Regions from separate parts of the Dechloromonas sp. ARDL1 genome, predicted to be linked through region 2. Evidence: riboswitches for the same ligand, from Rfam matches in the RefSeq annotation. Region 2 holds a riboswitch; each other region holds the start of a gene.
The links. A riboswitch is a leader RNA that binds a small molecule or an ion and turns the genes downstream of it on or off. The one in region 2 is predicted to bind cobalamin.

Region 1 (7,258 bases), 2.1 Mb from region 2:
TCGCCACGCAAGCGCCCCGGGAAGACCGCGCATTCGCAACGCAACTCCAGGCCTTTGCGCCGAGCCTCCTCCGCCAGAACGCTGATTGCGTCGGCGCAAATCGCCGGCGGATCGACCGGTTTGAGCTCAAGTTGCAGGCGGCCGGCTTCGATCTGCGACAGGCTCAGCACATCGTGGATCATGTCGAGCAGGTGACGACTGGCGCCATCGATTTTTTCCAGTCGCTCACGCTGCTTGTCGCTGACACCCTCGCGGCGCATCAGGTAAGCCATGCCGGTAATGGCATTCAAGGGGGTCCGGATTTCATGGCTCATGTTGGCCAGGAAAGCACTCTTGGCGCGATTGGCCGCCTCGGCGACCTCCTTGGCGACCGACAGCGCCTGCGTCCGGTCGCGCACCAGATCTTCGAGATTCTCGCGATGGCTGGCCAGTTCCTGCTCGACCTGCTTGCGCTCGGTGATATCGCGTGCGCAGCCAACCGTACCGATCACCTTGCCATCGGCATCGACAAACGGGGCCTTGTGCACTTCGAGACAGAGGAAGCGCCCGCGCACCGTGCCCGACTCCTCGAACGAGGCGGCGAGCCCCCGCGCCAAGGTCACCTGGTCGGTATCGACGCACAATTCGCCAAAGGTGTGCCGCTCGGGGTCTTCGGGATGGCGCTCACGCTCCCGTTCGGCAAAGTACAGGTCGGTTCGCCCAATCGGTTCGTCGGTATCCCGGGCACACAGCAACTGCTCGGCCATGGCCTTGTTGACGAAAAGATAGCGCCCATCCAGCCCCTTTGCCCAGATCATGTCCGGCACGTTGTCGCACATCAGGCGCAGCAGGTTGGCCAGGCCGGTGGCGCTGGCTTCGCTCTCGCGCAAGGCCGCATCGGCGAGGCGGCGCTCCGCCATCTCATCCTCCAGGCGCATATTGGCGGCGATAGCCTGCATGGCCCAATTGGCATTGATCGTTCCCTTGCGCAAGATGGCGCCCACCAGTAGAAATAGTGCGACGGCCAGCCACAGGAACATGACCTCGCCGGTTTGGACCGCCAGGTACAAATAGCGCAAGCCGAGCGGGATGGTGATCGACAGCCCGAGCGTCAGGAAATAGGACGGCATGGCGGCGTAGGACAAGGTCGCTATCGTGACGATCGCCACGATCAGCGTGAATGCCATGCCGTGCTCGAAAAACCCTGCCGTCGCCGGCACCAGAAAGGTGGCCAGGGCACAACTGCCACCGACCAGCAGCCCGAAGGCGTAGCGCCGATGCAGGTAGCGCTCGGCGTTGTCGGAAGTCAGCCCGACCCGTTTGATATGCGCCTCGTAACGGGACATCGCCAGCGTGACCAACAGCACGAAGATCATCCAGCCGACCGCCCAGTCCCGCGCCAGGCCGGCATGCACCAGGACGACAACGAACAGGCCCGAGGAGGCGGCAATGCTGAGCATGTTTCCGGCGGCGTGATCGAAAAACGTGCCGATGCAAATCAGGCGAAGACGTTCTTCGAACGACAATTTCCGGTCCGCCTCCCCAAAAGCGGGCCGCAACAACAGATCGTGAGACATGAATGTCCTCTTGTGGTTGATTCAATGGCGCCCCTCAAGCCCGGGGGCGGTTTCGATTCTATGCCAATCGCAAAACCAGAAATACTTCGCTCAGGCAACCTGTCGTACGCCACCCAGCGCCAGCCAGCCACGTAGCACACGATAGCCGACCCACAGGCCGAGCAGGACGATCAGGATCCAGGCGATGGGAATGCCGATGATGGTGATGATCAGCAAACCATAAACCACCAACCAGAGCAGCGTGAACCAGAAGGTGCGAATCTGCCAGACGAAGTGGCTTTCCAGCCACGTGCCGGCGACGTCGCTGCGCTTCAGGTAATTGAGGAAGACGGCGACCAGCGATGGCAGGCCGAAGACGAAACCGCCGGCGACGGTTGCCGACGAGGTGACGCCGATGACCACGGCCACGGCATGCAAACCGTAGATGACATGGGTCAACTGGACCAGAGACGGGCGAACACCACGCAGATCGGGAGAGGGGACAGGCTCGTTCATAACGATTACTCCGCCAGTTTCTTTTGCATGAGCAGCGCGTTGCCGGCTGCCGGATCAAGCACGTAGGGCGCGAAACCCGCCCGCCGATAGGAGGCCATCGCCCGCATGTTGCTGGAAAGAACCTCCAGCGTCAGCTTGCAGCAACTGAGTTCCCGGGCGCGCGTTTCGGCCCAGGCCAGCAAAGCCTGGCCGATCCCGCGCCCACGGTGTCCTGCGCGCACGATGAGATCGTGAACATTGAGCAGCGGCATGGCCGCGAAGGTGGAAAAGCCGGCAAAGCAGTCGATCATGCCGACTGCCTCGCCATCCAGCCAGGCCAACGCGCCATGGAAGCCGGGCACCGCCTTCAGGGTGTCGACCAGATGGATCTTGGCGTACGCTGAAAGACCATCGCCGCCACCCATCGGATCACGAGCGTAGTGATCGAGCAGGTCGAGAAAGGCCTCGACGTGGCTCAGGTCGGTCAGATCAGTCGGGGTGATGACAAGACGGGCATGCATGGTGGGTGATGCCAGATGGCTGAGAAAAGCACCATATTAAGCGCCCGCCCGCCACGGCTCAACCCATCGCGAAAACGGTCTCCGTTCCCTCGTCCCAGCCATCCCACAGAAAATCGTCGGCCCTGGCGTCGGCGATCAGGCGCAGGGCGTAATTGACCTGCTCCTTGTAGAACTCGCAGAAGGCGCCGGTCCTGTCCATGCCGCCGTTCATCTCGAAGGCTTCAGCCGGGCACGGCGAACCGCAGAAATGACGGATCGCGCAATCGCCGCAGGGGCTGAAACGGTCGACATCACGGCTCGTCACTTCGCGGAAGGCAGCTGAATCCAATGCCGCCTCGACGCCACCGGTCAGCAGGTTGCCGCCGTTGAAGCGCGGCAGGCCGATGAACTCGCTGCACGGATAGAGGCTGCCGTCGGCAGCCAGTGCGAAAAAGGCACGACCACCGCCGCAGGGCGAAATGTCGCACATCAGGCGACGCGCCGTCGGGGCCAGGATACCGATCAGGATATTGGCGAAGTTGGCGACCATCAGTTTGCGGCCGGTTTCCCGGTACAAGGCGTGGGTGCGGTCCAGCGCGGCAAAGAAGGCCTTGGCCAATTCACCGTCGGCCGGCTTGACACCGCGTGCCCCGGGCAGCGTGCAGCGTACGGTGTTGAGCATGCAGGTCGGTACTTCATGGGCGTGGAACAACTCGACCATATCGGTCAGGTAAGGCAGGTTCTCGGTCGTGCAGGTCGTGATGACGCTCCACGAGCCGTAACCGCGCAATTTTTCCATCGCCCGCAGCACCTTGGCGTGCACGCTCTTGCCGCCCCAGGTCAGCCGGGTGGCGTCGGTGATCTCCGCCGCCGGGCCGTCGAGCGACAGGCCGATGCTGACATTGCGCGAAGTCAGGAAATCGAGCGCCGCGTCGTCGAGCAAGGTGCCGTTGGTCTGCACGCCGAAGACGAAATCGTCCCTGAAAACATCGATCGCTGCGAAAACGGCGGCCCGATTCATCAGCGGCTCGGCGCCGTGGAAGATGGCGCGCGGCTTGCGGCCTTCCGGCATCACCGAGCGGAAGTAGTCGCGCAACTTGCCCAGCGAGGTGAGCAGGGTGCCGACCGGCATGTGCCTGCCGGCGCTGCGCTGGCTATCGGGCAAGTAGCAGTAGGTGCAGTCGAGATTGCAGCGCTCGGTCGGGTTCAAATAAACGCCGGAGGGCTTCAGGGCGAAGCGCAGGGCATGCAGTTCCTGGCGGAATCCCTCGGCTTTTTCGCGATAGGCGGCGAGCGTCGCCGGATCGAGTCCCGCACCGACCTTGTTCTTGTCGACCAGCGCCCAGAATGCGGTATCCGGGTCGGTCAGCGCGGCGTAGGTCGCGTGCCCGATGTCCACGGGCTGGAAATGCGGGGGGCGCGTCGCCCCCTGGGGCAGTGCCGCGGTCATTTAGCCGCCTTCCGGTCCATCAGCACATAGTGCGAGAGGCCGATACCATCCGGATTGCAGCGCTTGCGAATGGCGATGGTCGGGATGGCCGGCTGTGCCTGCAGCGTGGCGCTGGCCTGGGTTTCAATGGTGCCGGGTGCGACTTGAGAAACGATCTGGGACATTTTCCACTCCTCGGGAAGACAAAAACAAAAAGGGCCCCGGCTGAGTACACGCTTGTCACATGCGCTCAGCCGGAGCCCTTGCCTTGGCTCCAGTCAGGAATCGAATCGTCTTCTGGCTTCCGGATCAGCCGAAGCGCTGCGCCTTCCCGGCGAGGTAAGCCTCGCAAGTGGCTGGTCTGGCGACCGTGCAGTCTTCGTCCCCGGTTACAGCGGCGGGCCCGCCACGGATTCGCACCGTGTTCCGTATTTCGATTCCAACAGGAGGGCGGATTCTCTCAAAGCCCCGAACAGCGGGTCAATTCGTCCTAAATATCTAGTTCCTGCCACATGGCATCGACGCGTTTTTTGACGTCGTCATCCATGACAATGGGCCGCCCCCACTCGCGATTCGTCTCACCCGGCCACTTGTTGGTCGCATCCAGCCCCATCTTGGAGCCGAGACCGGCGACCGGCGAAGCGAAGTCGAGGTAGTCGATGGGCGTGTTGTCGACCAGCGTCGTGTCGCGCGTCGCGTCCATGCGCGTCGTCATCGCCCAGACCACTTCCTTCCAGTCACGGATGTCGATGTCGTCGTCCACGACGATGATGGTCTTGGTGTACATGAACTGGCGCAGGAAGCTCCAGATGCCGAACATGATGCGCTTGGCGTGGCCGGGGTACTGCTTCTTGATACTGACGATGGCCATGCGGTACGAGCAGCCCTCGGGCGGCAGGTAGAAATCGACAATTTCCGGGTACTGCTTCTGCAACAGCGGCACGAAGACCTCGTTGAGCGCGACGCCGAGCACGGCCGGCTCGTCGGGCGGCTTGCCGGTGTAGGTGCTGTGGTAGATCGGATTGCGGCGCATGGTGATGCGCTCGATGGTGAATACCGGGAACTCGGCCTGCTCGTTGTAGTAGCCGGTGTGGTCGCCATAAGGGCCTTCCATGGCCATCTCGCCGGGGTTGATCACGCCTTCGAGGACGATCTCGGCCGAGGCCGGCACCTGCAAGGTCGAGCCGAGACACTGGGTGAGCTCTGTCTTGCCGCCGCGCAACAGGCCAGCGAACTGGTATTCGGACAGCGAATCTGGCACCGGCGTCACGGCACCGAGGATGGTCGCCGGATCGCAACCAAGCACCACGGCCACCGGGAACGGTTGCCCCGGGTTGGCCAGCTGGTGGTCGCGGAAATCGAGCGCGCCGCCGCGATGCGCCAGCCAGCGCATGATCACCTTGTTCGGCCCCAACACCTGCTGGCGGTAGATGCCGAGGTTCTGGCGGGTCTTGTGCGGCCCGCGCGTGACGACCAGGCCCCAGGTGATCAGCGGCGCGATGTCGCCCGGCCAGCAGTGCTGGATGGGCAGGCGCGACAAGTCGACGTCCTTGCCCTCCCACACCACCTCCTGGCACGGCGCATTCGACACCCTCTTCGGCGCCATGTTGAGCACCTGCTTGAGGATGGGCAGCTTCTCCCAGGCGTCCTTCAGGCCCTTGGGTGGTTCCGGCTCCTTGAGATAGGCCAGCAACTTGCCGACCTCGCGCAGCGCCAGCACCGATTCCTCGCCCATGCCCAGCGCCACGCGCTGCGGCGTGCCGAACAGGTTGGCGAGCACCGGAATATCATGCGCCCGGCCCTGCGTCGTCGGCTTCTCGAACAGCAGCGCCGGCCCGCCGGCGCGCAGCACGCGGTCGCCGATCTCGGTCATTTCGAGATGGGTATCGACCGGCATGCCGATACGCTTCAGATCGCCGGTCTTTTCCAGTTGCGACATGAAGTCGCGCAGATCATGGTATTTCATCGCGTACGGTACGAAAAATGGCAGCCGACACAGGCCGCGGTCAGTTTGGGTAACTGGGCCAGCGCCTTGTCGCGATCGCCGGTCTTGGCGACGGCGGCAAATTCGCTGACCGCCTTGTGACCATCCATGCCGATACCGTGCATGGCCGGCGGCATGTGCGGACCGGGACGAGCGTCGAAAGGCTTGCTGCGGTGCTTGCCCATGGCCGAGACGCCGAGCTTGGCTTCCGCCACCTCGCCGGCCTCGCGCACCTTTCCTTCGGCCATCAGCGTCAGCACCTCGTTGACGGCTACCAGGTTGTCGAGCATTTCCTGACGCAAGACCTCCTGCGCCGGCTCGGGCAGCTTGGCCAGTTGGCGCGCATCTTCGGCCATGGCTAGCGTCGAGGCCAGGGCCAACAGGGAAAACAGGGCTTTCATCAGAGACTCCTTCCGGAAATCAGGAAATCGAGCGCGATACCGGCGAAGATGGCGGCACCGACCCAATTGTTGTGCAGGAAAGCCTTGAAGCACGGCATGCGCTCGCGGCCCCTGATCCAGGTGTAATGCACGCCCATGATGCCGGCCGCAACGGCCAGCCCGGCATGAAAGGCCCAGCCCAGATGCAGGCTGTAGCCGACCCAGCCGATGACGCCCAGCGTCACCGCATAGCATGCCATTACCGCCGCCACGTCGTAGCGGCCGAAGGTGATGGCCGAGGTCTTGATGCCGATCTTCAGGTCGTCATCGCGGTCGACCATGGCGTATTCGGTATCGTAGGCGACCGCCCAGAAAACGTTGGCGAGCAGCAGCCACCACGCCTCGGCTGGAACGCCGCCCTGATGCGCTGCATAGGCCATCGGGATGCCAAAGCCGAAGGCGATGCCCAGATAGGCCTGCGGAATGGCCAGAAAACGCTTGGTGAAGGGGTAGCTGGCGGCGAGAAAGAGGGCCGGTACGGACAGCCAGATGACCAGCGGCTTGCCGAGCAGCAGCACCAGTACGAAGGAGGCGACGCACAATCCTGAGAAGAGCCACAGCGCCTCGCGGGTACTCACCTTGCCCGCCGTCAGTGGCCGCTCCTTGGTGCGTTCGACGTGCTTGTCGAAATCGCGGTCGGCGAAGTCGTTGATCACGCAGCCGGCAGAGCGCATCAGCACGGTGCCGAGCACGAACACCCAGAGCACCATGAAATCCGGACGCCCCAGGGCTGACAGCCACAGGGCCCACAGCGTCGGCCAGAGCAGGAGCATGATGCCGATCGGCTTGTCGAGCCGCATCAGCTTTTCGTACAGGTCGAGTTTTTCCTTGAGCGCAGTCCAGTTCATCTTTGGATTCTATCGCGGGGCCGCATA
Region 2 (7,258 bases):
TCAGGTTGACCACGCCGCCCATGGCGGATGAGCCATAGAGTGCCGAGGCCGGCCCCTTCAGTACCTCGACCCGTTCGATGTTGTCCATGTTGACCAGGCTGAGATTGGTGGCCATCGCCGGCCGGCCATCGATCAACAACAGCGAACGCTTGTTGATGCCGGAGAATTCAGGACGGAAGCCGCGAATGCCAATGCCGGAGAGATTGCCGGGATACTGGATGACATCAACGCTGGTGTTCTTCTTGAGCAGATCCGTGAGCTCGCGTGCTGGCGTCCGCTCGATATCCTTCTTGGTAATGACCTCGATGCGCTGCGGCGTGTCTTCCAGACGTGCCTCGGCGCGACGCCCGGTGACGACCACCGTATCGAGTGTGTTGCCTTCGGCCAACGTGGCTTGCGGCATGAGCGCGGAAACTGCGCCAAACACCAGTGCGCCGGGAAGCCCCTTGATGGACTGATTTGACATCGTGATTCCCCCTTGTTGTCTTGTGATTTGTTGGGTTAAAAGAGCGCGAGGCATTTCCTACTGGCATGCCTCGCATTCGGGGTTGTCGATGGCGCAGAACTTGGGCTCCTCCTGTACCAACACGTCGTCACGTCCGCCGGCTTTCTCCGCCTGGCTGGCACCCAGCGTGCGCAGGTAGTAAGTCGTCTTCAGGCCGCGCTTCCAGGCCAGTTTGTAGAGTTCGTCGAGTTTCTTGCCGGAGGGCAGCGCCAGGTAGAGGTTGAGCGATTGCGCCTGGTCGATCCATTTCTGGCGGCGGGCGGCGGCTTCGACCAACCACACCGGGTCCATCTCGAAGGCTGTCGCGTAGCGCGCTTTCAGTTCTTCCGGCACGCGGTCGATGCGGGCCAGCGAGCCGTCGAAGTATTTGAGGTCGGCGACCATCACTTCGTCCCACAGGCCGAGCGCTTTCAGGTCGCGCACCAGGGCTTCGTTGACCACGGTGAACTCGCCGGAGAGGTTGGATTTGACGTAGAGGTTTTGATAGGCCGGCTCGATGCTGGCCGAGACGCCGACGATGTTGGAGATGGTGGCGGTAGGTGCAATAGCGACGCAGTTTGAGTTGCGCATGCCATGGGTGGCGATGCGCAGGCGCAGAGCCGCCCAGTCGAGGCGGGCGCTGCTGTCGACCTCGACGGCCTCCCCTCGCCCGGCTTCGAGCAGGCCGATGGAATCGAGCGGCAGGATGCCCTGGTCCCACAGGCTGCCGGTAAAACTGGAATAACGGCCGCGTTCGCTGGCCAGCTCGGTGGAAGCCCAATAGGCGTGGAAGCAGACGGCTTCCATGCTGCGGTCGGCGAATTCGATGGCGTCCGCCGAGGCGTAGGCCAGGCCGAGCTCATATAGGCAATCGGCAAAGCCCATGATGCCGAGGCCGACCGGGCGGTGGCGCAGATTGGCGTTGCGCGCCTTGGGCGTGGCGTAGAAGTTGATATCGACCACGTTGTCGAGCATGCGCATGGCCGTCTGGATGGTGCGGGCCAGCTTGGCCTGGTCGAGTGCGCCGTCCTTGAGGTGGGCCAGCAGGTTGACTGAGCCGAGGTTGCAGACGGCGGTTTCTTCGTCGGAGGTGTTCAGCGTAATCTCGGTGCACAGGTTGGAGCTATGAACGACGCCGACGTGCTGCTGCGGCGAGCGCAGGTTGCAGGCGTCCTTGAAGGTGATCCACGGATGCCCGGTCTCGAACAGCATGGTCAGCATCTTGCGCCACAGCTGCACGGCCGACACCTTCTTGTGCAGGCGGATCTCGCCGGCGGCGGCCCTGGCCTCGTAGGCTTCGTAGGCGGCGGCGAAATCGGCGCCGAACTTGTCGTGCAGATCGGGCACGTCGGAAGGCGAAAAGAGCGTCCATTCGCCGCCGGCCTGCACGCGCTGCATGAAGAGGTCGGGAATCCAGTTGGCGGTGTTCATGTCGTGCGTGCGGCGGCGCTCGTCGCCGGTGTTCTTGCGCAGATCGAGGAATTCCTCGATGTCGAGGTGCCAGGTTTCGAGGTAGGCGCAGACCGCGCCCTTGCGCTTGCCGCCCTGGTTCACCGCCACCGCCGTGTCGTTGACCACCTTGAGGAAGGGAATGACGCCCTGGCTCTGCCCGTTGGTGCCCTTGATGCGGCTGCCCAGCGCGCGCACCGGCGTCCAGTCATTGCCCAGGCCGCCGGCGTATTTCTGCAGCAGCGCGTTTTCCTTGACCGCCTGGTAGATGCCGTCGAGGTCGTCGGCCACCGTCGTCAGGTAGCACGACGACAACTGCGAGTGCAGCGTGCCGCTGTTGAACAGCGTCGGCGTCGAGCACATGAAATCGAAGCTGGAGATCAGGTCGTAGAACGCGATGGCACGGGCTTCGCGGTCAATCTCGTTGAGCGCCAGGCCCATGGCGACACGCATGAAGAAGATTTGCGGCAACTCGATGCGGCGACCGTCGATGTGCAGGAAGTAGCGGTCGTACAGGGTTTGCAGGCCGAGGTAGCCGAACAGGTGATCGCGCTCCGGCTTGAGTGCGGCGGCCAGGCGGTCGAGGTCATAGTCCTTCAGGCGCGGGTCGAGCAGCTCGGCGGCGATGCCCTGAGCGATGAATGTCGGCAAATAGTCGCGGACCACCGCAGCAGTGGCGTCCGGCTCCACCGGCTGGCCAATGGCTTCGTCCATCAGGCTAGCGAGCAACAGGCGGGCGGTAGCGTAGTTGTAGCCCGGCTCGCGTTCGATCAGCGTGCGCGCGGCGAGGATCAGCGCCTGCCTGACCTCGGCCAGGGCGACACCGTCGTAGAGGTTCTTCAGCGCATGGTCGAGGATGCTACGGGCCGACACGCCCTCGCCCAGCCCGGCGCAGGCCGCTTCGCAGGTTTTCAGCAAGGCGGCGACGTCGAGCGGGCGACGCTCGCCGTCGACCGTCACATGCAGCGCCGGCACGCCCTGCACTTCCGCCTGCGCGGCTCGCTCGGCGGCGCGGCGTTCGCGGTAAAGCACGTAGGCGCGGGCGACGTCGTGTTCGCCGGCGCGCATCAAGGCCAGTTCGACCTGATCCTGGATGTCCTCGATATGCACGGTGCCGCCATCCGGCAGGCGGCGGGTCAGAGAGCGGACGACAGTGTCGGTCAGCCGGGCGACGACTTCGCGCACCCGCGACGACACGGCGCTCTGGCTGCCCTCGACGGCGAGAAAGGCCTTGGTCAGGGCGACCGAAATCTTCTCCGGATGGAAGGCGACAACGGCACCATTGCGGCGGATGACTTGCAGGGCGGCAAGCGCCGTTTCGCTGGCCGAATAATCGGAAATGCGGGCTAGGACGTTCGAGGACACGACGACTCTCCGGGATGAGGGGCGGAGAATCGAAAGAGCGTGCCGGACGCAGGACGAACGCCGGCGCGGGCCAGGCCCGAGACGGCAAACGACGCACGAACAAAGACGAGCAGCAACACGCAAAAACCTTTCGTCAGGGACACCCCGCCCCATCGTTGGTTGGAAGGACGTTGCGGCAGGTCTCCTGGCTCTCGGCTCAGCGCGTTTCGTCCGCCTTCCCGGTAAGAACCAGTGGCTAGAATGGCGAAACGCTCGCCGATGACAGTTGCGGGGGCAGCCCCGGATTTCAGACCTTACGGCCCGGCACCGGATTCCCTTTTAATCCCCTGACGGGGAACCATCAACTTTTTCAGACTACCGTTCGTTGCGGGTCGGTGTCAACAAGAACACTACCGGTAGTAGTCAAATAATTGTTATGCACTAGCGGCAGTATCCAGTCGCCCAAACAGCGCTTTGCGAACCACTTGAAAAATCCCTCTGTCACAAATAATAACAATTCCCATTTGCAAATAAGCAAAAACCCCTTATGATGAGAAACATTCTCATCTACAGGAGGTGCCATGAACAGCCTGATCGCCCATGTTTCAATTGCCGCCCTGCTCCTCGGCACGGCGCTTCTGACAGCCTTTCCGTTTTGAAAGGAGGCACCATGCCATCCCGCGAAATCTGGGCCGGCGCCCTGAGCCTTCTCCTGCTGCACGAGGAAACCGGCTGCGCCCACTCGGCCCACAACGCCGCCCGCCTGCTCGACCAAATCTGCGATGCGGACGATGTCGACGACGACACCCGCAAGCTCTGCGAACGCGCCAGCGCCCGCCTGTCCTGCCAGGAGAGCCGCCATGCTTGCCCCGCTTAAGGATCGCAGCGTCCTCGCCCGATCAGGCGAAGACGATGACCCGGAAGAAGATACGGAAACCATGTTGCGCAATGCCCTTCGCGAAGCCCGCCAGGCCCTGCGGCGTGCAGCCACCCGAGGCGTTCGCCAGACCGTGGCGCTGACCAACGACATCAATCGCCTGAGCGAAGAAAACCGGCAATTGCGCCAGCGCCTGGAAGAACTCGAGAACGGCCAGAGCATCGTCGCCCTCGGCCAGCAATTGATGGCCTTGCGTGCCGAAAACGACGCCTTGATCGCCGCCGCCCGCCGGGTCTGCGACCTCAACCACGGCCTGCGTACCGCCCATGGCGAATGCGAGCGCCTGAGGGCGGCGCGAGAACAAGCACTCGACCATCTGCAAACCGGCATCTTCCAAAACGCCCACGCCTGATATCCCCAGCCAGCCCCCCGGGAAACCCGGTCAGCCAGCCAATCGCCCTCACTGGAGCCTGACCATGCTCGATCATCCCTTTCATGTTGCCGGTGGCCTGTTCATCGCCAAAAAAGCCCTCGGCCCAGAAATTGACGCCAGCTTCCTGAAGCGTCCGCAGGCCGAATTGCCGGAAACGGCGAGTTCGTCGCGTCGCCGCCGCCTATGGGAAATTCCCCATAAATTCCACTGCCCGGTCATCGGCACCTGCTTCGCGGTGAATGAGCTGCGCCCCCTGATGCACAAGGTCATGCATCTGCCCCGCGACACCAGCGACTTCGTTCTGCACACAACCGCCGTCGGTGCCTGCGAGACCCGCACGGCGCTCGCCGGGCTGTTGCACAAGACGCTGGAAAAACGCTACGCCTTGATCGTTCGCCGCTTCGCCGCCAGCAAAACGGCGGAAGGCGTGCGCCGCCATTGGCAGGAAGCCGTCGCCAGCGGCATGGAGCTGCCCGGCGCCCTGTGGGCGGCGTGGACGCACCCGGCCTGCGACAGCCTGCTGGAGCACGAAATCTACGGCGACATCCACATGATCCAGCACCAGGTCGGCACTGGCACGCGAACCGATCTCAAGACACTACAGGCGCTGCGCGCGGAAAATGCCGAGCTGCGCCGCCAGGTCGACAGCCTACGCCAGGATGCCGAAGCGGCGCGCAACGAAAAGGCCGGCGAGACCCGCGCGCTGGGCGAGCGCCTGACCGAATTGCGCGCCGAGCAGGCCGGGCGGGATGCCTGTATCGCCCGTCTGTCGGCCGATCTGGCCAAGCTGCGCGACAGTGTTCCCGAACTGCGCCAACGCCAAGCCCTGGCACGCCGCGCCGAGGATGCCGAGGCCCGGGCCAGCGCGCTCGTCGCCCAATGCCGCGAACAGGCGGAAACGCTGGAACGCCTGCGCCGCCGGCTCGACGAACTCGAAAACAGCGGCCGCACCGCCGATACTGTGGCAACGCAACCTGCAAATGCCGACCTGTCACGCGAAAACGCCGCCGAATCCCTCTACGGCAAGTGCGTACTGTGCGTCGGCGGTCGTTCTGGCGCCATGGATGCCTACCGCGATGCGGTCGAGCGGCAGGGCGGGCGTTTCCTGCACCACGACGGCGGGCTGGAAGAAAGCCTGCACCGCATCGACGGCGTGCTGGCGGCAGCCGACCTGGTCATCTGCCAGGCCGGTTGCATCAGCCACAACGCCTATTGGCGCGTGAAGGAGCAATGCAAGCGGACCGGCAAGCCCTGCCTCTTCGTCAAACGCGGCGGCGTCTCCAGTTTCGGGCGGATTCTCGCTGATCTGTGCGGCGAAGAAACCGCAGACGCCGCTAGCGACTGAGCATCAGTGCGCCAACAGCTGCATAGCAAGTGCACAAATGCCCAATTGCTTGTTGACAATAATTCTCATTACTTAAATAATACGAACCATTCTCGTTTGTCTTTACATCATGAATAGCCAGCCCAAACCGCCCGCCCAGAACTTGGCCAACGCACCAGACGCCCAACGCCCGCGCATCGATAGCGGAACGCTCATGCGTGGTGCCCCGACTGTCGAGATCGAACACGCCGGCCAGCGTTACCTGCTGCGTGTCACCCGTGAAAACAAGCTGATCCTGACCAAATAATTTTCCTCCGTTGTAAACCTCTCGTTCCCATAGCCAGCAAGCCGCGCGCCAGCGAGCCAAGGGTTTTTTGCAGTGCTCTGGGGCGACTCTCGAGTCCGAACACATGAGTTACGCCCTCTCCCGTCCCACCACAGCCCGCCGCAGCGGCCTTCTCGGGATCGTTATCGGCACCCACATCGGAATCATCCTTATCGTCATGGCCAGCAAGACGGTCGTACCGCAGATCATGGAAATGCCGCTGATCGTCGACCTGATCCAGCCGGCTCAGGAAAAACCGCCGGAAGCCAAGCCGCTGCCGGTCGTCAAGCCGCAACCGGTACGCCAGCAACCAACGCCCCAAAAGCACGTTCCCGTCGTCGAAGCCACGCAAAGCACCCTGCCCGCTCCCGCCGCCCCCGTGGCGACGCCGCCCGAGGTCAAGCCGGCGCCCCCCGCCCCGCCCGCCCCCGAGCCGGTCGTCCAGGCCCGTTTCGATGCCGACTACCTCAAGAACCCGGCCCCGCCCTACCCGCCGCTTTCCCGCCGCATGGGCGAAGAAGGCAAGGTCATCCTGCGCGTCTCGGTCACCCCGGCCGGCACGGCCGAAAGCGTCGAGATCAAGACCTCATCCGGCAGCCAGCGCCTCGATGAGTCGGCACAAAAGACCGTCCGCACCTGGAAGTTCATCCCCGCCAAGCGCGGCAGCGAAGCCGTCCAGAGCTTCGTCCTCGTCCCGATCATTTTCAAATTGGAGCAATAAACATGCAGGAAACCGTACCAAACGCCTTCGGCTTTGCCCACCTGTGGGCGTCGGGCGACCTCGTCTCGCATAGCGTCGCCTACATCCTGGCCGCCATGTCGATCGCCAGCTGGTACCTGATCCTGGCCAAGGCCTGGGACTGGTATCGCACCCGCCGCGCTGCCAGCGCAGTGGCCGGCTTCTGGGCCGCCACCAGCGTCAGCGAAGGCATCGAAAAGCTGCGCCAGGGCGGTGAAGACAGCCCCTACGCCCAGCTCGCCGAGCAGGCCAATTGCTGCAACCACGAATGCGAGGCCGTCAC
Region 3 (7,258 bases), 1.3 Mb from region 2:
GCCGGATTCGAGCAGGCTGATGTCGCCGCGAAAGCGGTTGATGACGAAACCGACGACCCGGTTCTGCTCGGATGGCGACAACAGTTCGAGCGTGCCGACCAGATGGGCGAACACGCCCCCCCGGTCGATGTCGGCGACGATGATCACCGGACAATCCACCGCCTCGGCGAAGCCCATGTTGGCAATATCGCGGGCGCGCAGGTTGATCTCGGCCGGGGAGCCGGCGCCTTCGACCAGCACGCAGTCGTAGCCTGCCATCAGGCGCTCCCAGGATTCGAGCACGGCCTTCATCGCCCGCGGCTTGTATTCCTGATAGTCGCGCGCGTTCAGGTCGGCCGCCACCTTGCCGTGGATAACGACCTGCGCCTTCTTGTCGGTGGTCGGCTTCAACAGCACCGGGTTGAAATCGGTATGCGGCGCCAATCCGCAGGCCAGCGCCTGCAGCGCCTGCGCCCGACCGATCTCGCCCCCGTCGACGGTCACCGCCGAATTGAGGGCCATGTTCTGCGGCTTGAACGGCGCGACGCGCACGCCCCGGCGCTTGAGAATGCGGCATAGCGCAGCGACCAGCGTGGATTTTCCGGCATCGGAAGTGGTCCCCTGGACCATCAGGGCAGAACGGAGCATGGCGAGCCAAATAGACAAAAACGTGGATTATCGCGGAAATGGGATGGGCTGGACCGGCAATACGCGATAAAGCGCGCGGTGCGCCACGGCGATAAAATCCCGAATCGACGGCGGTGCGACGATCCGCACCGGCAGCCCCGTTCAAAAACCGAAAACCATGACGACCGCCATCTCAAACCTCGCCACCTTGATCCGTTCGATGGAACCGGTGCTCCATGCCGGCACCTATGCCTACTGCGTCGTTCCGCACGGCAGCGACATGGCGGGTCTCAAGCCCGTGGCGACGATTGTCGAGAGCGAAGGCATCACGGTGATCCTGCCCGAGGAACAGGCCGTCGAAGCCGGGCTGGCCATTGTGTTTCGCGCGGCATGGATCACCCTGACGGTTCATTCGGACCTCCAGGCTGTCGGCCTGACTGCGGCCTTTGCCGGCGCGCTGGGGCAGGCGGACATCAGCTGCAACGTGGTTGCCGGCACCTTTCACGACCACCTCTTCGTTCCGGTCGAGCGCGGAGAGCAGGCACTGGCCACGCTGATCATGCTGCAGCAGGGCATTGCGATCCGGCCTGCCGCGATACCGGCCGATCTTGAGGCAGTGACCGCCATCTTCCGGGAATACGTCGCCAGCCCGACGGTCAGTCTGGCGTACCAGGACTACGCAGCGGAATTCGCCGACTTGCCCGGAAAATACGCCGAACCCGATGGCCGCATCCTCCTCGCCTGGCACGATGGCGCGGTCGTCGGCTGCGCCGCGCTGCGTCGGGTCGATGGCCGGCGCTGCGAATTGAAACGGGTATACGTCCGCCCCGCCGCCCGAGGTCGCCACATCGGCCGGATGCTGGTCGAACGGATGATCGACGAAGCGAAGAAGGCCGCTTATGCGACGATGTGCCTCGATGTGCTGCCCGAGTTCGCGGCCGCGCGACAATTGTATGAAACGCTGGGCTTCGCGCCGGCGCCGCCGGTCAGCTACAACCCCGTTCCCGGCACCGCCTTCCTCGCTCTCGACCTGTCGTAAGACCGCCGTCGCGCGACCCCGCCTCGACCTGTTATCCTTCGCACTTCAAGTCTCTCGGTGCCGCTTGTTCATGCAGGCGGAGAATCGGGAAGGCGGTGCGATTCCGCCACGTGCCCAACGCTGTAAGGAGGACGTTTGCCGCACATTGCCACTGGCTTCGGCCGGGAAGGCGCGGCAACGGATGAATCCAAGTCAGAAGACCGGCCGGGGGACGAAACAAGGCTGCATGGACAGGCAGCCAGCGTTTTTCCACAAGGGGAATTCATGGAAAACCAGAACGACCACGCCTTTTCGGACGCCGAGCGCGCCGCCGTCTATCGCACCATTTTCAACCGTCGCGACGTGCGCGGCCAGTTCCTGCCCGACCCCGTGCCCGACGAGGTGCTCGCCCGCGTCATGCTGGCCGCCCACCATGCCCCCTCGGTCGGCTTCATGCAGCCGTGGAACTTCCTGCTCGTCCGTTCGCCCGAGGTCAAGCAGCGGGTGCGCGACGTCTTCGCCAAGGCCCATGCCGAAGCAGCGATGATGTTCCCGGAGGGCAAACGGGAAACCTACAGCAAGCTCAAGCTGGAAGGCATCGTCGAATCGCCGGTCAACCTGTGCATCACCTGCGACCGCGAACGCACCGGCCCGGTCGTCGTCGGCCGTACCCACATCAAGACCATGGATCTGTACAGCAGCGTGTGCGCCGTGCAGAACCTGTGGCTGGCGGCCCGCGCCGAGGGGCTGGGGGTCGGCTGGGTCAGCATCTTCAACCAGCCGGAATTGCAGGAAGCGCTGGGCATGCCGGCCGACATCGTACCCATCGCCTACCTGTGCATCGGCTACGTCAGCCACTTCCACGACAAGCCGGAGTTGGAAAAAGCCGGCTGGCTGCCGCGCCTGCCGATTGCCGACCTGCTTTATTACGACCAGTGGGGCCAGGCCGACGCCACCCGGCAGGAATCGCTGACCGGGGCGCTGGCCGCCATGCAGGACGATATCCAGCAGCGGGGCATCTTCCCGAAATGATGCCGGACGGCGCGCTCGCCATGCCGCTGGCCGCCCTCGCGGCGGTGGTGCTCGACCGCCTGCTCGGCGAGCCGCGCCGTTTTCACCCGCTGGTCGGTTTCGGCAAACTGGCCGGCGCCGTCGAGAAACGTTTCAACCGACGCAGCCGCCTGACCGGCATCGCCGCCTGGGCGCTCGTCGTGCTGCCTTTCGTCGCCTTGGCCGCCGTGCTGCGCCCGCACGCAGCGTTCGCCGTCGATGTCGCGCTGCTCTATTTCGCGCTCGGCGCCCGCAGCCTGGCCGAACATGCCGAGGCGGTCGCCCGCCCGCTGCGCGCAGGGCGACTCGACGAGGCGCGTCAGCGTGTCGGCTGGATGGTGTCGCGGGATACGACGCAACTCGACGAGTCCGGCGTCGCCAAGGCCGGCATGGAATCGGTACTGGAAAACGGCAACGACGCCATCTTCGGCGCCCTGTTCTGGTTCGCGCTGCTCGGCGGCCCCGGCGCCCTGCTGTTCCGGCTGGCCAACACGCTGGATGCGATGTGGGGCTACCGAACCGAGCGTTTCAATCGCTTCGGCTGGGCGGCGGCTCGCATCGACGACCTTTTGAACTGGATACCCGCTCGCCTGACAGCGCTGACCTACGCCCTGCTCGGCAAGACGCGGCAGGCGCTGGCCTGCTGGCGCGCCCAGGCACCGGGCTGGGAAAGCCCGAATGCCGGGCCGGTGATGTCGGCCGGTGCCGGCAGCCTCGGTGTCCTGCTCGGCGGTGCCGCCATCTACCACGGGCAGGAGGAAATCCGCCCGCCGCTCGGCACCGGCCCCGCCCCGGTAGCGGCCGACCTCGACCGGGCCATCGCCCTGATCCGGCACAGCCTGTGGCTATGGCTGGCCGTCTTTTTCGTGATTGGATTCCTGCATGCTTGAACACGGTGGCCGCCTGCGCGCAGCCGCAGCGCACTACGACATTCCGCTCGACCGTTGGCTCGACTTGTCTACCGGCATCAATCCGGAGGGCTGGCCGGTCCCTGCCCTGCCTGCCTCGGTCTGGCAGCGCCTGCCGGAAACCGGCGATGGCCTGGAGTCGGCCGCCACGGCCTATTACGGCAACGCCAATCTGTTGCCGCTGGCCGGCTCCCAGGCCGGCATCCAGTGCCTCCCGGCCCTGCTGCCCAAGGCCGCGGTCGCCTGCATCGCTCCCATCTATGCCGAGCATCCGCAAGCATGGCACCAGGCCGGCCACAAGCTCCGCTTCCTGCAGAATGCCACGCTGCCCCGCGCGCTGGCGGCGATCACGCCCTACGTCCTGCTGTGCAATCCGAACAACCCGACCGCCGACCGCCATCCGGTCGAGGTGGTGATCGACGCCGCCCGGCAGCTGAAAAAACGCGGCGGCTGGCTGATCGTCGACGAAGCCTTCATCGATGCCACGCCCGAACAAAGCCTGACGCCGCTGGCCGGCACCGACGAGGCGCCCAACCTCGTCGTCTTCCGCTCGCTCGGCAAATTCTTCGGCCTGGCCGGGGCGCGGGTCGGCTTCGTGTTCGCCGCCCCCGAGTTGCTGAACCGCATGCAGGAATCCATGGGCCCGTGGACAATCCCCGGCCCATCCCGCGAGGTAGCCCGCCAGGCGCTGCTCGACACGACATGGCAAAACGCCACCCGCAGCCGTCTGCAGACACAGGCCGACCGCCTGCAGGCTTTGCTATCGCCGCTCGGCGAGGTCAAGGCGACTTCGCTGTTCGCCACGCTGAACTCGGCCCAGGCCGGCGAACTCCACGAACACCTGGCCAGCCGCGCCATCCTGACCCGCCGCTTCGACCAGCAACCCTTGCTCCGCTTCGGCCTGCCCGGCGATGCGACCGAATGGCAGCGCCTGGCAGACGCCCTGAACGAATGGCAGCCCGCATGACCATCGGCCAGCTCGCAATCCTGCTCTCGGGTTTTGCCCTGGCCGGCCTGGCTCGCGCCGACCTCAACCTCAAGGACGATACTGGCCAGGAAGTCCGCCTCAAGGTCCCCGCCAAGCGCATCGTCGCCCTCGCCCCGCATATCGCGGAAAGCCTCTATGCAGCGGGTGCCGGGGACAAGCTGGTGGGCACCGTGGACTACAGTGACTACCCGCCGGAAGCGAAAAAACTCGCCCGGGTCGGCGGTTATTCCCGCATCGACCTTGAAGCCGTCGCCGCACTCAGGCCCGACCTGGTGCTGGCCTGGGAGAGCGGCAACAACATGACCCAGGTCAACAAGCTGAAGGCGCTGGGGCTGACCGTCTACGTTTCCCAACCGAACAAGATGGAGAACATCGCCGATCAACTGGAACGCCTCGGTCAGCTGGCCGGTACCGAAGCGGTTGCCAAGCCGGCAGCCGAGCGCTTCCGGCAAAAACTGGAGAGCTTGCGCAAGGCCAATGCGGCCAAGCCCAAGGTGCGCGTTTTCTACCAGATCTGGAAAGCCCCGCTGATGACGGTCGGCGGACCGCAGATCATCAGCGACGCCATCAAGCTGTGCGGCGGGGAAAATGTTTTCGGCCATCTCGGCAAGATGGCGCCGACCGTCAGCGTCGAGGCGGTGCTCGAAGCCGACCCGGAGGCCATCGTCGCCACCGGCATGGGCGACTCGAAGCCGGAATGGCTGCACGACTGGGACAAATGGACCCAATTGACGGCCGTCAAGCGTGACAACCTGTTCCATATCAACCCGGACATCATGCAACGCCATACGCCGCGTATTCTCGACGGCGCCGAGAAACTTTGCGCCCACCTCGATGTCGCAAGAAGCCGTCGTCCCGCCAAATAAAACATGCCCCGCCTGCCCCAACGCATCGTCTGCCTGACCACCGAAACCGTCGAAGTTCTCTACGCCCTCGGCGAACAGGACCGCATCGTCGGCATTTCCGGGTATACCGTCCGACCACCCGAGGCGCGCAAGGAAAAGCCCAAGGTCTTCGCCTTCACCAGCGGCGACATCGAGAAAATCCTCGCCACCCGGCCCGACCTGGTGCTGACCTTCTCCGACCTGCAGAGCGAGATTTCGCGCGACCTGATCAAGGCCGGCGTGCCGGTCTACGCCCTCAACATGCGCAGCGTCGACGACATCCTGGCCATGATCGAAACCGTCGGCCGCCTGGTCGGCGCCGAAGCCAGGGCGCTGGCCATGGTTGCCGAACTGGAAGCCGAGATCGACAAGACCCGACGCATCGCCGCCGAGCGCTTCGCCCGCACCGGCCGCAGGCCGCGCGTCTATTTCGAGGAATGGGACGAACCGCTGATCAGCGGCATCCGCTGGGCCTCGGAGCTGATCGAAATCGCCGGCGGCGAGGATGTCTTCGCCGAACAGGCCCACTCCCCACTGGCCAAGGATCGCCGGCCGACAGCGGAGCAGGTCATCGCCATGGCCCCGGACATCATCATCGGATCGTGGTGCGGCAAGCATTTCCGCCCCGAGCGCGTGGCCGCCCGCCCGGGTTGGGAAAACATCCCGGCGGTTCGCGACGGCCGGATGCATGAAATCAAGTCGGCAGTCATCCTGACCCCGGGGCCGGTCGCCATCAGCGAAGGCCTTCCGGCACTGCTCGACATTTTTGATCTGTGAAAAGGTCGCTCTCGACCGAGCGCCTATAATCGGCGGCCAGACTTGAGGAGATACCCCATGAAGATCGTTGCCCCGCTGCTGTTCCTGTCCCTGGCCGCCCTGTGCAATCCGGGATATGCCGCCGACGACGGCGCTGCCGCCGTTACCGAGCTCGGCCAGTTGAACGGCATCGCCCTCGCCTGCCAGCAGCCGGCTCTGGTCACCCGCGCCCGCAACGCCATCGTCACCACCGCCCCCAAGACCCGCGACATCGGCGAGATTTTCGAAAATGCGACCAATGCCGCCTATCTCGAGCAAGGCAAGGGCAAGACCCCTTGCCCGGACGGGGCCACGCTGTCCAGCCGGATCGCCGCCGGTGAAAAGCGCCTGCAGGCCGCCTTCCCCAAGGCCCCATGATCCGCCTGGGAATACTTTGCCTCGCGCTGCTGCTTGCCGGCCCGGCTGCCGCCCAGGCGGGCCACAGCCTGGAATTGCTGCGCGGGGAAAACAGCGGCATCAACCCGCGCTATCTGCTGCAGGACCCCAATGGCCGCGCCGTCTCCAGCGAGGATTTTCGCGGCCGCTTCCAGCTGATTTCGTTCGGCTACACCTACTGTCCGGATGTCTGCCCGACCACCCTGGTCGAAATGGCGGAAATCCTGAAGCAATTGGGGGAGCAGGCCGACCGCTTCCAGGCCATTTTCATCTCTGTCGATCCGGAGCGCGACAGCGGCCAGGTCCTGAAGACCTACACCGAATTTTTCGATCCGCGCATTCTCGGCCTGACCGGTTCTCCCGCCCTGGTTCGCCGCGCTGCCGACAATTTCAAGATTCGCTACGCCAAGGTCCGCCAACCCGGTGCAGACCCCGGTCGTTATGCCGTCGATCACTCGGCAGGAATGATCCTGCTGGGTCCCGATGGTGAATTCATCAAGAAATTCGCCTTCTCGACGCCCGTCATTGAAGTGACGAAACAACTTGGCCAACTGTTAAATAGTCGCTGATTTGCCGAAATCCCTCATTGCCTTGGCATACTGGGCATGCGATA

Region 1: another riboswitch for cobalamin. It lies ahead of cbpA (modified peptide precursor CbpA); the one in region 2 lies ahead of AB6Q56_RS10570 (ribonucleoside-diphosphate reductase subunit alpha).
Region 3: another riboswitch for cobalamin. It lies ahead of bluB (5,6-dimethylbenzimidazole synthase); the one in region 2 lies ahead of AB6Q56_RS10570 (ribonucleoside-diphosphate reductase subunit alpha).

Annotation. Positions count from the first base shown of each region.
Region 1 is NZ_CP168939.1:4,242,660-4,249,917, reverse strand. It holds gene AB6Q56_RS21025 (response regulator) at 1-1,556, opposite strand, end outside; gene AB6Q56_RS21020 (DUF4870 family protein) at 1,647-2,051, opposite strand; gene AB6Q56_RS21015 (GNAT family N-acetyltransferase) at 2,057-2,551, opposite strand; gene cbpB (peptide-modifying radical SAM enzyme CbpB) at 2,610-3,980, opposite strand; gene cbpA (modified peptide precursor CbpA) at 3,977-4,144, opposite strand; cobalamin riboswitch at 4,233-4,436, opposite strand; gene ubiD (4-hydroxy-3-polyprenylbenzoate decarboxylase) at 4,450-5,925, opposite strand; gene AB6Q56_RS20995 (cytochrome C) at 5,922-6,344, opposite strand; gene ubiA (4-hydroxybenzoate octaprenyltransferase) at 6,344-7,231, opposite strand.
Region 2 is NZ_CP168939.1:2,147,388-2,154,645, forward strand. It holds gene AB6Q56_RS10565 (TonB-dependent receptor plug domain-containing protein) at 1-466, opposite strand, end outside; gene AB6Q56_RS10570 (ribonucleoside-diphosphate reductase subunit alpha) at 524-3,298, opposite strand; cobalamin riboswitch at 3,456-3,655, opposite strand; gene AB6Q56_RS10575 (hypothetical protein) at 3,948-4,154, shown strand; gene AB6Q56_RS10580 (hypothetical protein) at 4,138-4,566, shown strand; gene AB6Q56_RS10585 (DUF2325 domain-containing protein) at 4,631-5,932, shown strand; gene hemP (hemin uptake protein HemP) at 6,042-6,218, shown strand; gene AB6Q56_RS10595 (TonB family protein) at 6,322-6,957, shown strand; gene AB6Q56_RS10600 (MotA/TolQ/ExbB proton channel family protein) at 6,960-7,258, shown strand, end outside.
Region 3 is NZ_CP168939.1:3,447,110-3,454,367, forward strand. It holds gene AB6Q56_RS17105 (cobyric acid synthase) at 1-627, opposite strand, end outside; gene AB6Q56_RS17110 (ACT domain-containing protein) at 785-1,645, shown strand; cobalamin riboswitch at 1,684-1,868, shown strand; gene bluB (5,6-dimethylbenzimidazole synthase) at 1,910-2,656, shown strand; gene cbiB (adenosylcobinamide-phosphate synthase CbiB) at 2,656-3,564, shown strand; gene cobD (threonine-phosphate decarboxylase CobD) at 3,557-4,549, shown strand; gene AB6Q56_RS17130 (cobalamin-binding protein) at 4,534-5,436, shown strand; gene AB6Q56_RS17135 (cobalamin-binding protein) at 5,440-6,231, shown strand; gene AB6Q56_RS17140 (hypothetical protein) at 6,289-6,627, shown strand; gene AB6Q56_RS17145 (SCO family protein) at 6,624-7,214, shown strand.